Regions from separate parts of the Xenorhabdus sp. SGI 60 genome, predicted to be linked through region 1. Evidence: predicted binding sites of a transcription regulator. Region 1 holds the regulator's gene; each other region holds the start of a gene.
What was found. The regulator Fur, encoded in region 1, represses iron uptake genes when iron is present. The targets are predictions, from matches to a motif close to ATAATAATGAGAACNACTATCAA.
Positions count from the first base shown of each region.

Region 2: the regulator Fur is predicted to act here: its motif matches at 1,891-1,913, upstream of ACSJJG_RS13795 (TonB-dependent hemoglobin/transferrin/lactoferrin family receptor).
Region 3: the regulator Fur is predicted to act here: its motif matches at 1,690-1,712, upstream of fes (enterochelin esterase).

Region 1 covers NZ_CP196860.1:2,804,329-2,807,546, reverse strand. The annotation lists gene ACSJJG_RS12870 (beta-N-acetylhexosaminidase) at 1-1,548, shown strand, start outside; gene fur (ferric iron uptake transcriptional regulator) at 1,693-2,142, opposite strand; gene fldA (flavodoxin FldA) at 2,329-2,862, opposite strand; gene ybfE (LexA regulated protein) at 3,037-3,218, opposite strand, start outside.
Region 2 covers NZ_CP196860.1:2,963,768-2,966,985, forward strand. The annotation lists gene betA (choline dehydrogenase) at 1-508, shown strand, start outside; gene ACSJJG_RS13785 (GNAT family N-acetyltransferase) at 648-1,088, opposite strand; gene ACSJJG_RS13790 (YtxH domain-containing protein) at 1,274-1,777, opposite strand; gene ACSJJG_RS13795 (TonB-dependent hemoglobin/transferrin/lactoferrin family receptor) at 1,985-3,218, shown strand, end outside.
Region 3 covers NZ_CP196860.1:3,619,123-3,622,340, forward strand. The annotation lists gene ACSJJG_RS17120 (MbtH family protein) at 1-237, opposite strand, end outside; gene fes (enterochelin esterase) at 284-1,588, opposite strand; gene ACSJJG_RS17130 (TonB-dependent siderophore receptor) at 1,897-3,218, shown strand, end outside.

The DNA.
Region 1 (3,218 bases):
AGTGATGATGAAGGCTGGCGTTTGGAAATACCAGGCTTACCGGAGTTGACAGAAATCGGCAGTCAACGTTGTCATGATCTGAGTGAGACTCAATGCTTATTGCCGCAATTGGGATCAGGGCCAGATAGCAACAATATGGGAAGTGGTTATTTTAGCCGTCAGGATTATATTGATATTCTGAATTATGCCAAAGCCCGCCAGATAGAAGTGATCCCAGAAATTGATATACCTGCCCATGCTCGTGCCGCAGTGATGTCGATGGAAGCGCGTTATAAGAGACTTATGGCACAAGGCAAAAAGCAGGAAGCCAATGAGTATCGTCTGCTTGATCCGACAGATACCTCGAATACAACTTCCGTGCAATTCTATGATCGCCACAGTTATCTTAACCCGTGCATGGACTCTTCAAAGCGGTTTGTCGATAAAGTGATTAGCGAAATTGTTGCCATGCATAACGAGGCCGGTCTGCCGTTAAATACATGGCATTTTGGTGGGGATGAGGCGAAAAATATTCGTTTGGGCGCTGGATATCAGGATAAAGATGGAGTGATTGTGCCAGATAAGGGGATTATCAACCAGAAAATTGAAAACAAGCCGTGGGCAAAATCTCAGGCTTGTCAGAAAATGATAGCGCAAGGTGTCATTAAAGAGGTTGATGAACTTGCCAGCTACTTTGCCATTGAAGTTAGCAAAATCGTCAATAACCATGGTATCAGCACCATGCAGGCATGGCAGGATGGCCTGAAACATGCCAAATCGGCAAAAGATTTCGCCACTAAACATGTTGCGGTGAACTTTTGGGATACCCTGTATTGGGGAGGTTATGATTCTGCCAATGACTGGGCGAATAAGGGCTATCAAGTTGTGGTTTCCAGCCCTGATTATATCTATCTGGATATGCCATATGAAGTTCATCCGAAAGAGCGGGGCTACTATTGGGCGACCCGCTTTAATGATGAGGCGAAAATTTTCAGCTTTGCCCCGAACAATATGCCACAAAATGCTGAAACCTCGATGGATCGTGATGGCAATTACTTTAATACCCATAGTAATAAACGCTGGCCGGGGGCTTATGGTATGTCGGGGCAATCGTGGAGTGAAACCGTGCGTACCGATGAACAAATGGAATATATGATCTATCCACGCTTACTGCCGCTGGCGGAACGGGCATGGCATCAGGCGGAGTGGGAGCAGAATTATCAGCATGGCAGGGAATATAAAGGCGGAATAACGCATTATGTTGATACGGCTCTCCTGCAACAAGACTGGGAACGCTTTGCCAATCTGATAGGGCAGCGAGAACTGGCTAAACTGGATAGAGCGAAAATTTTCTATCGTTTGCCTGTACCTGGCGGCAGAATTGTTTCAGGAACACTGGAAGCGAATATCGCATTACCGGGGGTGGTTATTCAATACTCATTGGATAATGGAAAAACATGGCAGGATTATAATGACAGACAGCGGCCTCATGTCAGCGGCAATGTGAAAATTCGTTCTGTCAGTACTGATGGAAACCGTTTTAGCCGCATAGATGAAGTTAAATTCTAACGATTCTTTGAGGTATGAGGGCAATAAATTGATAAAGCAACCTGCCGATTAGCTTGATAATTATTCGGCAGGTTGCTTATTCAGATGAATAAATTCAGATGAATAAATAGTGGAGCGAATTACTTTATTGTCAGCGCTTGTTTATCATGCTTTTGCATCATGAAGCGAGCTTTCTTTGCGGCAATCACCATCAGCACAGTGACCATATAAATAAAGACTGTGGTTTGAAAGCTTAATTCCATAGCGTTCAGCGATGTTTTTCTGACGCTCTTCAATGAATTCATCACTAAATTCAATGACCTTACCGCAGTCGAGACAAATCAGATGGTCATGATGTTGCTGCTGGGTGAGTTCAAAAACCGATTTGCCGCCTTCAAAATTGTGGCGTGTGACAATGCCAGCATCATCGAACTGGTTCAACACACGATAGACAGTGGCGAGGCCAATCTCTTCACCGATATCAATCAGTTTTTTGTAGAGATCCTCCGCACTGACATGATGGCATTCTGGGTCCTGTAGCACTTCCAGAATTTTCAGTCGTGGAAGTGTTACTTTAAGTCCAGCATTTTTCAATGCTTTATTGTTGTCGGTCATGCGGATTCAGTCCTGTAACTTGAGTTAAGTGTACTTATGATACTTGGGGGTATCGTGAGGGAATCATGATTCTGTTTCACGTTGCTGATTATAGGCATGGATATTAAAAATGAAAACCATGCCTATTCATATATCATGACACATTATGCAAGAATAATCCTGCCTGAAAGGGCTTTTCTCTTCTTATTAAGCGCCTAGAATCTCTGACAGACTCATTTCAGCCTTGATCTGTTGTACCCAGCTTTCAACGCGCTCATCCGTCAATTCTGGTTGACGATCTTCATCAATGGCCAATCCAATAAAGTGGTTATCGTCGACCATGCCCTTAGAGGCTTCAAAGTGATATCCTTCGGTTGGCCAGTGGCCCACAATAATGGCACCACGAGGTTCGATAATATCACGAATGGTACCCATAGCATCACAGAAGTACTCTGCATAATCTTCCTGATCACCACAGCCGAACAAAGCAACCAGTTTTCCTTCGAAATTGATCTCTTCCAGTGTTGGGAAGAAATCATCCCAGTCACACTGGGCTTCGCCGTAATACCAGGTTGGGATGCCAAGCAACAAGATATCGAAGGCTTCAATGTCTTCTTTGCTGCTTTTGGCAATATCGTGGACTTCAGCAACATCAGCACCGCCCAATTTTTCTTGGATCATTTTGGCGATGTTCTCTGTGTTGCCTGTATCGCTGCCGAAGAATATACCTATTATTGCCATAAAATGGGTTAACCTCTTGTTTTATTTGTGTATTAAATCTATACACATCACGCTGAAATCAGCTAGAAAAATGTCAGTTTCAGTAACATGAAAAGCGTTATTTTGACCAAACATCCATGACAAATCTGTCAGATTTGTGTGGTGACACCGCTTCATTGTGTTTAATAAAAGCCGTTAGTCGGCAAGGTGATTTTTTTCTGTCAGTTGGGCTAATAACATTTGTTCAATCAATTCACTGCGGCTAATGTTGCGCTGTTTTGCCAGATGGTTTAGTGCATCAACGGCATCTTCATTAAGTTTGAGTTCCACTCGACGCAATCCTCTGACTTTATCTCGTCGCAACTGGTTGCGTTTAT
Region 2 (3,218 bases), 160 kb from region 1:
CGGATCTATGCGCTCCCAAAGCCGTGGTCGGGTGAAAATTAAGTCGCGAGACCCGCGTCAGCATCCCAGTATTTTATTCAACTACATGTCAACAGAACAGGATTGGCAAGAGTTCCGCGCTGCTATTCGTATTACACGGGAAATTATGGCTCAACCTGCGCTGGCGCCATATTGTGGGCGTGAAATCAGTCCGGGTATTGAAAATCAGTCAGATGAGCAGTTAGATGCCTTTATTCGTGAACATGCCGAAACCGCATTTCACCCATCATGCAGTTGCAAAATGGGGACTGATGAAATGGCGGTCGTGGATGGTCAAGGACGCGTGCATGGCATTAAAAATCTGCGTGTTATCGATGCTTCTATTATGCCAATAATTATTACCGGTAATTTAAATGCCACGACAATCATGATGGCTGAAAAGATTGCTGATAAAATCAGGGGAATTTCTCCTCTGCCACGCAGTCAGGCAAAATATTATATTGCCAATGATACCCCTGCCCGGCAATGAGTAAAAAACCATTGATTAATCAATTCATTCTCACAAAAACTGACTAAATCACTAATACGGGGAATTGAGATATTCAAATAATATCATTTGAACACTCATTTTTCCCGTATTTACATTACGCATAGTGATAATTATCTTATTACGATATTAAATTCAAAGTCATAAAGATATGTTCTGCACCTTCTTCCAAATAAATCCCGCCTTGTGCTTGATAACCCAGGCTTTCATAAAATGGTTGAGCATGACATTGTGCAGATAGAACGATAGCCTCAACGTTATTTTTTCTGCTGTAATCTTCAATAAATTCCATAACATTACGACCTATTCCCTGTCCACGATAATGCCTCAATACTGCAACCCGCCCAACTTTGAGTATGTTATTATCTTTCGGAATTGCCCGTAATACGCCTATTGGCTTTTCACCATCAAATACCACCACATGCAAGGCGATATCATCATATTCATCAATATCAATCTCTTCATCAAACCCCTGCTCATCCGTAAATACTTGTTTACGAATGGCAAATGCTTGCTGAATTAATTCGGAATTCTGTCTTCCTATGCTGTACTTTATTTCCATTATTATTTCCTGATTATAATTTACAAAGTCCATCACTAACCTACTTTTAAATAAACAAGTAAGTCAAGCCAGAATAAGAAATCAAGACTTGGTTTAAGTTGAAAATAATAAGGGTGACCATTGTTAGATCACCCTTGTGATGCAATCCACTTTATACTAACAATATATTGAAGTAAGAATATAAATTAATTTTCCTCTTTTTTATCACTGTCATCTTTAAGATCATGACCTTTAAGACGATTGATTAAGTCATCCGTCTTTTTATTAGCCTCAGACTTTATTTCTTCCGTCTTTGACTTCATGGTATCTGAAAGTTGATCGAGTTTATCATTAGCCTGATGCTGGATATCACCCGTTTTCGCTTTCATCGCCTCCAACACACCATTCGCGGTTTTAGTCGCTTGATCCTGTATATCCGTTACCTTAGACTTCATTTGCTCAGTGGCTTCATTCGATTTATCAATCAAACTATGGCCTTCACGTAAAGATTTTTCCTTTATCTCCTGTAGTCTCTCTTTTGCATGATCCATTACATCCGTAGCCGTTTTTTCAGCATCAGTTGGCTTTTGTACTGCGCTTTCTCCAGTTTGCTGGACTGGATCTTCTGCTTTTTTAGATGCGTCATCACAACCAGCCAGCAGTGCTGCGATACCAGCCAAGATCAGAGAACCAAGAATCTTTTTCTTCATTGACGACCCCCTTGTACGTAAGGAAATTGAACTTAAATTTCAATGCCAAAAATCTCACTCTCTATGGGTTAAACCTCATCATCGTATGATATGCTTCCCAAAACTCCATGCAAACAAAAACAATTCTCATTTTTATTTACCTTTTTTGATTTCTCAGGTGACTTATTACTTTGAAAATATTTCACTTGATCATATTTCAGGAAATTTATGGCAAATAATAGTCAAAAATTAGAAAAACGCCCAATCGCTACCATGATTCAGAAAATTTTAACTGGGACATTAGTATTGGGAGCGGCATTCTCCGGCACTGTTTATGCTAGCGAAGATCCCAAAGAGCAAAAGCCGGAAAAGCAAAATGAGGTAATGAAATTACCCACCCTTTCCGTTGTCGAAAGTTTACATAACAGCACCAGCGCGGGAAGTTCAGTACTTAAAAAGGCGGATATTGACCGCACTCAGGCCGATAATATCGCTCAATTACTCGACCAGCTTCCCGGTGTTTCAATGTCAGGCTCTCCGCGTCCTGGTGGGCAAACACTGAATATCTGGGGAATGGGCGATCAGGAAGATATCAAAGTCACATTGGACGATGCACCCAAAGGGTTCGAGAAATATATGCAGGGTTCCGTCTTTATTGAGCCTGAGTTAATCAAACGGGTAGAGGTTGATAAAGGACCACACAATTTACTCAATGGTAATGGAGGATTTGGTGGTTCGGTCAAACTTGTAACAAAAGAGGCGAACGATTTTCTACGCCCTGATGAGGATTGGGGTGGCTTTGTCAAACAAAGCTATCACACCAATGACAGACAATCGATCAGTAGTGGTGCAATATACGGCAGGGATCCTGACGGTTTTGCTGATGGGTTGCTCTATGTGAGCAAGCGCGATGGGCACAATATTAAACGCCCTGATGGCACACGTTTTGAGTTCTCACAAAACAACCAAACATCTTATTTATTGAAAACCAACTTTTATCCCAGTGATGCCCATACGATTAGCTTGTCTGCTATGCGTTCTGAATCGGATGGCTGGCAGCCTTGGGCAGCCAAACGAGGTACGATGGCCGTTCCATCAGCCACTGACGTCGAAGAATACGGCAGAGACGGCGCCTGGAAAAGAAAATTGGTTTTTCGTGATCAAATCGATCAGAACTACACTGCCAAATGGAATATCGCACCGGAAGATAATCCATGGCTAAATCTGACGATGCTCTATGCATATTCTAAAACCAAACAAGATGATACTCGCCCAGAAAATGCTTCCCCCAATTTTAGTGGATTAATGGGTAATAAAAGCTGGGTTGATTACACCGATAATCTTATTGATATCAACAACAAAAGCGTATTCTCAACAGGTATGATTGAACATGAATTCCTGGTAGGAACCCGTTGGCATAAAAACGAACGTAATGTACTGACATTCGATAAAGGAAAAATAA
Region 3 (3,218 bases), 810 kb from region 1:
GGTTCGCGCAGATGGTTGACGCAGATCGAAATTGCGCAGACTAGCCGGACGCATATCCACCCAATGCTCTTCTATGTATGCGATACAAGCGGCCCGTGAATCTGGGCCAATAACCCGCTCCCAGCCGGCGGGTTGTGCGGCAAAAGTCGGCCAAAGGCTATATTGTTGTTGATTATTTATCAGTACATAAAAAGTGGCTTCGTCATCATCAAAAGGATTCTTTTGTTCCAAATTCATTTTTAATTCTCATCAATTCTTGGATTACAATAATCGGTTTTTCATATCATTTTTTAGCCAGTAACCAACCAAGGCCATCAAATAACCCACCACGCCAGCACAACACATCGTGTCCACCATTAAACACGCGATAATTCACGTTGTGCCCAGCCCCTTGCAACGCGGCATACATTTGATCATTAACAAAATGGATATCTGCTTCACGGGAACCTGCTTCCTGAAAAATTTTTAACGACGAAGGAATAACTTTTTGCCCAAGAACCTGCTGTGTCAGCCAACCTGGTTTATGGTCAGAAGATGGCATAAACTGCCGAACAATTTTGCTATCAGGCCACCAGAAAGATCCTGACTGTGTGAGAACACAACCAAAACGTTGTGGCCAATGGAGCGCGGCATACAATGCCGCCAGCCCACCGTAACTCTGCCCTGCTATCACTGTTTGTGCAGGATCATCGCTAAAAGCTACATACTGTGCGACAAGCGGCAGCAATTCATCCTGAATCGCTTGCCAAAAATCGGGATTGCAAGGAAGTTCCCGCTCTCGATGCGGCATATCAATAACATCAATCAACAGCCAAACCGCCTCTGGTATCTGCTGTTTTTCAGTTGCTACCTCAATCACCGGAAAAACTGGAGTTCTTTCCGCCCAAGTCAACCCATCCAGCAGAATGATAAGAGGACGGGAGGGTGCGGTTTCTTCCCCCGTGGAATAAAGCCAAACACGCCTTTGATTGTTAAGCCGATCACTGTGCCAGTGCAAAAGCAAAGGCTCACGTTTATCCGGCTGCGCAGTATGATGTGGACGGCTCCCATCAATTAATGACCATGCGGTCTGTGCAGGTGCATGGGGCATATGGATCGCTGATAAAGGCAAACCAAGCCCATTACGATGACATTCCTGTAGATTCAAAGGATCTGAAATAGATAATGGAAAGAGTGAAATCCACCATTCACGTTGCTGTTGATTACGCTGCTTGATTTCGTCTGAAAATTGAGGGGGCAAATGTGCGTCAGTCACGGGTATAAATCGATAACTTCCTCTCCAGTTATCTTCAAGATTCACTGACCAATACCAGATATCCGTTTCAGGCAATCGTTGTAGACTCTGAGGTTGCGGACAGTGATGATCAGTGATGCCATTGATATCGATGTAGACTTGGCGAAAAGGTGAATTTTGTTCGTCCCCATTAGGATCTCGCCAAAAGAAGGTTGTTTTAACTTGATGATTATTCGTAATTTCTATAATGGGCGTTCCCAAAATAGCAATATTTTTCCACCACAACTCACTGCCAACATGACGCGCAGCTAATAAATGAGCTGCCGTACCTGGTGGCTGAAAAACTAATGTCATCCCTTTATCCCCTTCAAAAAAATCCGCTCACAAATGACATATCCATTTGATACACCACACCAGCAATGATCCTAGAAAATAAAAACGATTATCATTCACCAATGATATTGATAATGATTTTTGTTTGCAATATTATCCAATTTATTTTATTAATCTTAATCACTGGCTAACAGAGTTAATGAAGCATTATCAGGAGTAACGAGGCAGGAGGCCCTCACTATTCAGCTTAGCCATAGTGGCGTCGCCTTAATTATAACTTTGATTTTTATCAATTATTTTAAAAGTATCTATATTGAGAGATGAAATCCATGGTATTGCCTAGCAAGAATAAGATATTGAAAACCGCAAAAAGAACAAATAGAAACTATAACTATAATAAATTATTCTTATCGCTTACTTCTGTCTTACTGTTATCTCCCTATGCCTCAGCCAATAATGGGACTTCCAATAACAGCGAAGATACCTTAATCGTCACAAGCAAGACGGAAGGGTATTCTGGAAAAAACATTGTAGAATCAGACAGTGCCGCAGGCACCAAAAGCCTCACTCCGCTTATCAAGACTCCCCAGTCAATCAGTGTCATCAATCGCGCACAAATAGAAGCACAAGGCGCAACGAGCGTTGCCGACGCCCTGAATTATTCAAGTGGCGTTGTGACTAACTACCGCGGCTCTTCTAACCGTAATGACGAAGTGATTACCCGTGGTTTTCGTTACGCGCCTAAATTCCTTGATGGCTTGAGTTATGGTAATCAGCTCGATCCTTGGTTATTGGAACGTGTAGAGTTAGTGCATGGGCCGGCATCTGTGCTATACGGTCAGGTCAGCCCTGGCGGTTTGATTAATATGACCAGCAAAAGGCCCACAGCAGAGGCCATTCGTAAAGTCCAGATGAAAGCAGGTAACCAGAGCCTGGGTGAATTAGCCTTTGATTTTGGTGGGGCATTGGGTGATGACATTCCCGTTCTTTATCGTTTAAATGGTATCGTCAGCACCCAAAAACAATTTGTCAAAGATTATAAAAAAGAGCGAATTGCCATTGCTCCAGCTCTGACATGGATACCAAACGACAATACAACTTTCACGTTGCTGAGCAGTTATCAGTACGATCCCAAAGCGGGATTCCGTAATTTCTATCCTAAAAAAGGCACCGTAACAGCTGTTCCCAATGCAGGCTATATTCCCTACAAGATGAATCTCAGTGAACCTTCTTTTAATCAGTCCAGACGGGAACAATCCTCTATCGGCTATATTTTTGAGCATGACATTAATGATGTTTTCTCTTTCCAACAAAACCTGCGTTATTCAAGAGCAAATGAGCGTTTTAAGCTTTTCGTTTATGTATCGGATGTAAAAGACCTACCAACCAGTATCCAACGCCGTCCACAGAGGGAATACAACAAAACGCAATCATTTAATGTGGATAATCAGCTGAAGGCACTATTCTCAACCAGTAACATTGATCATAACGTTATTAGTGGAATCGATTACAAATGGGCGGATAGCCTTAGCAGAAGATGGTATAAAAGCGGTAGTCAATACGACTTTGATTGGTCAAATCCAGTTTGGGGTATCCCCGTCAATGAAAATGAGTTATCTCTTTCTTTAAATGACAAAAAGAAACTTTACCA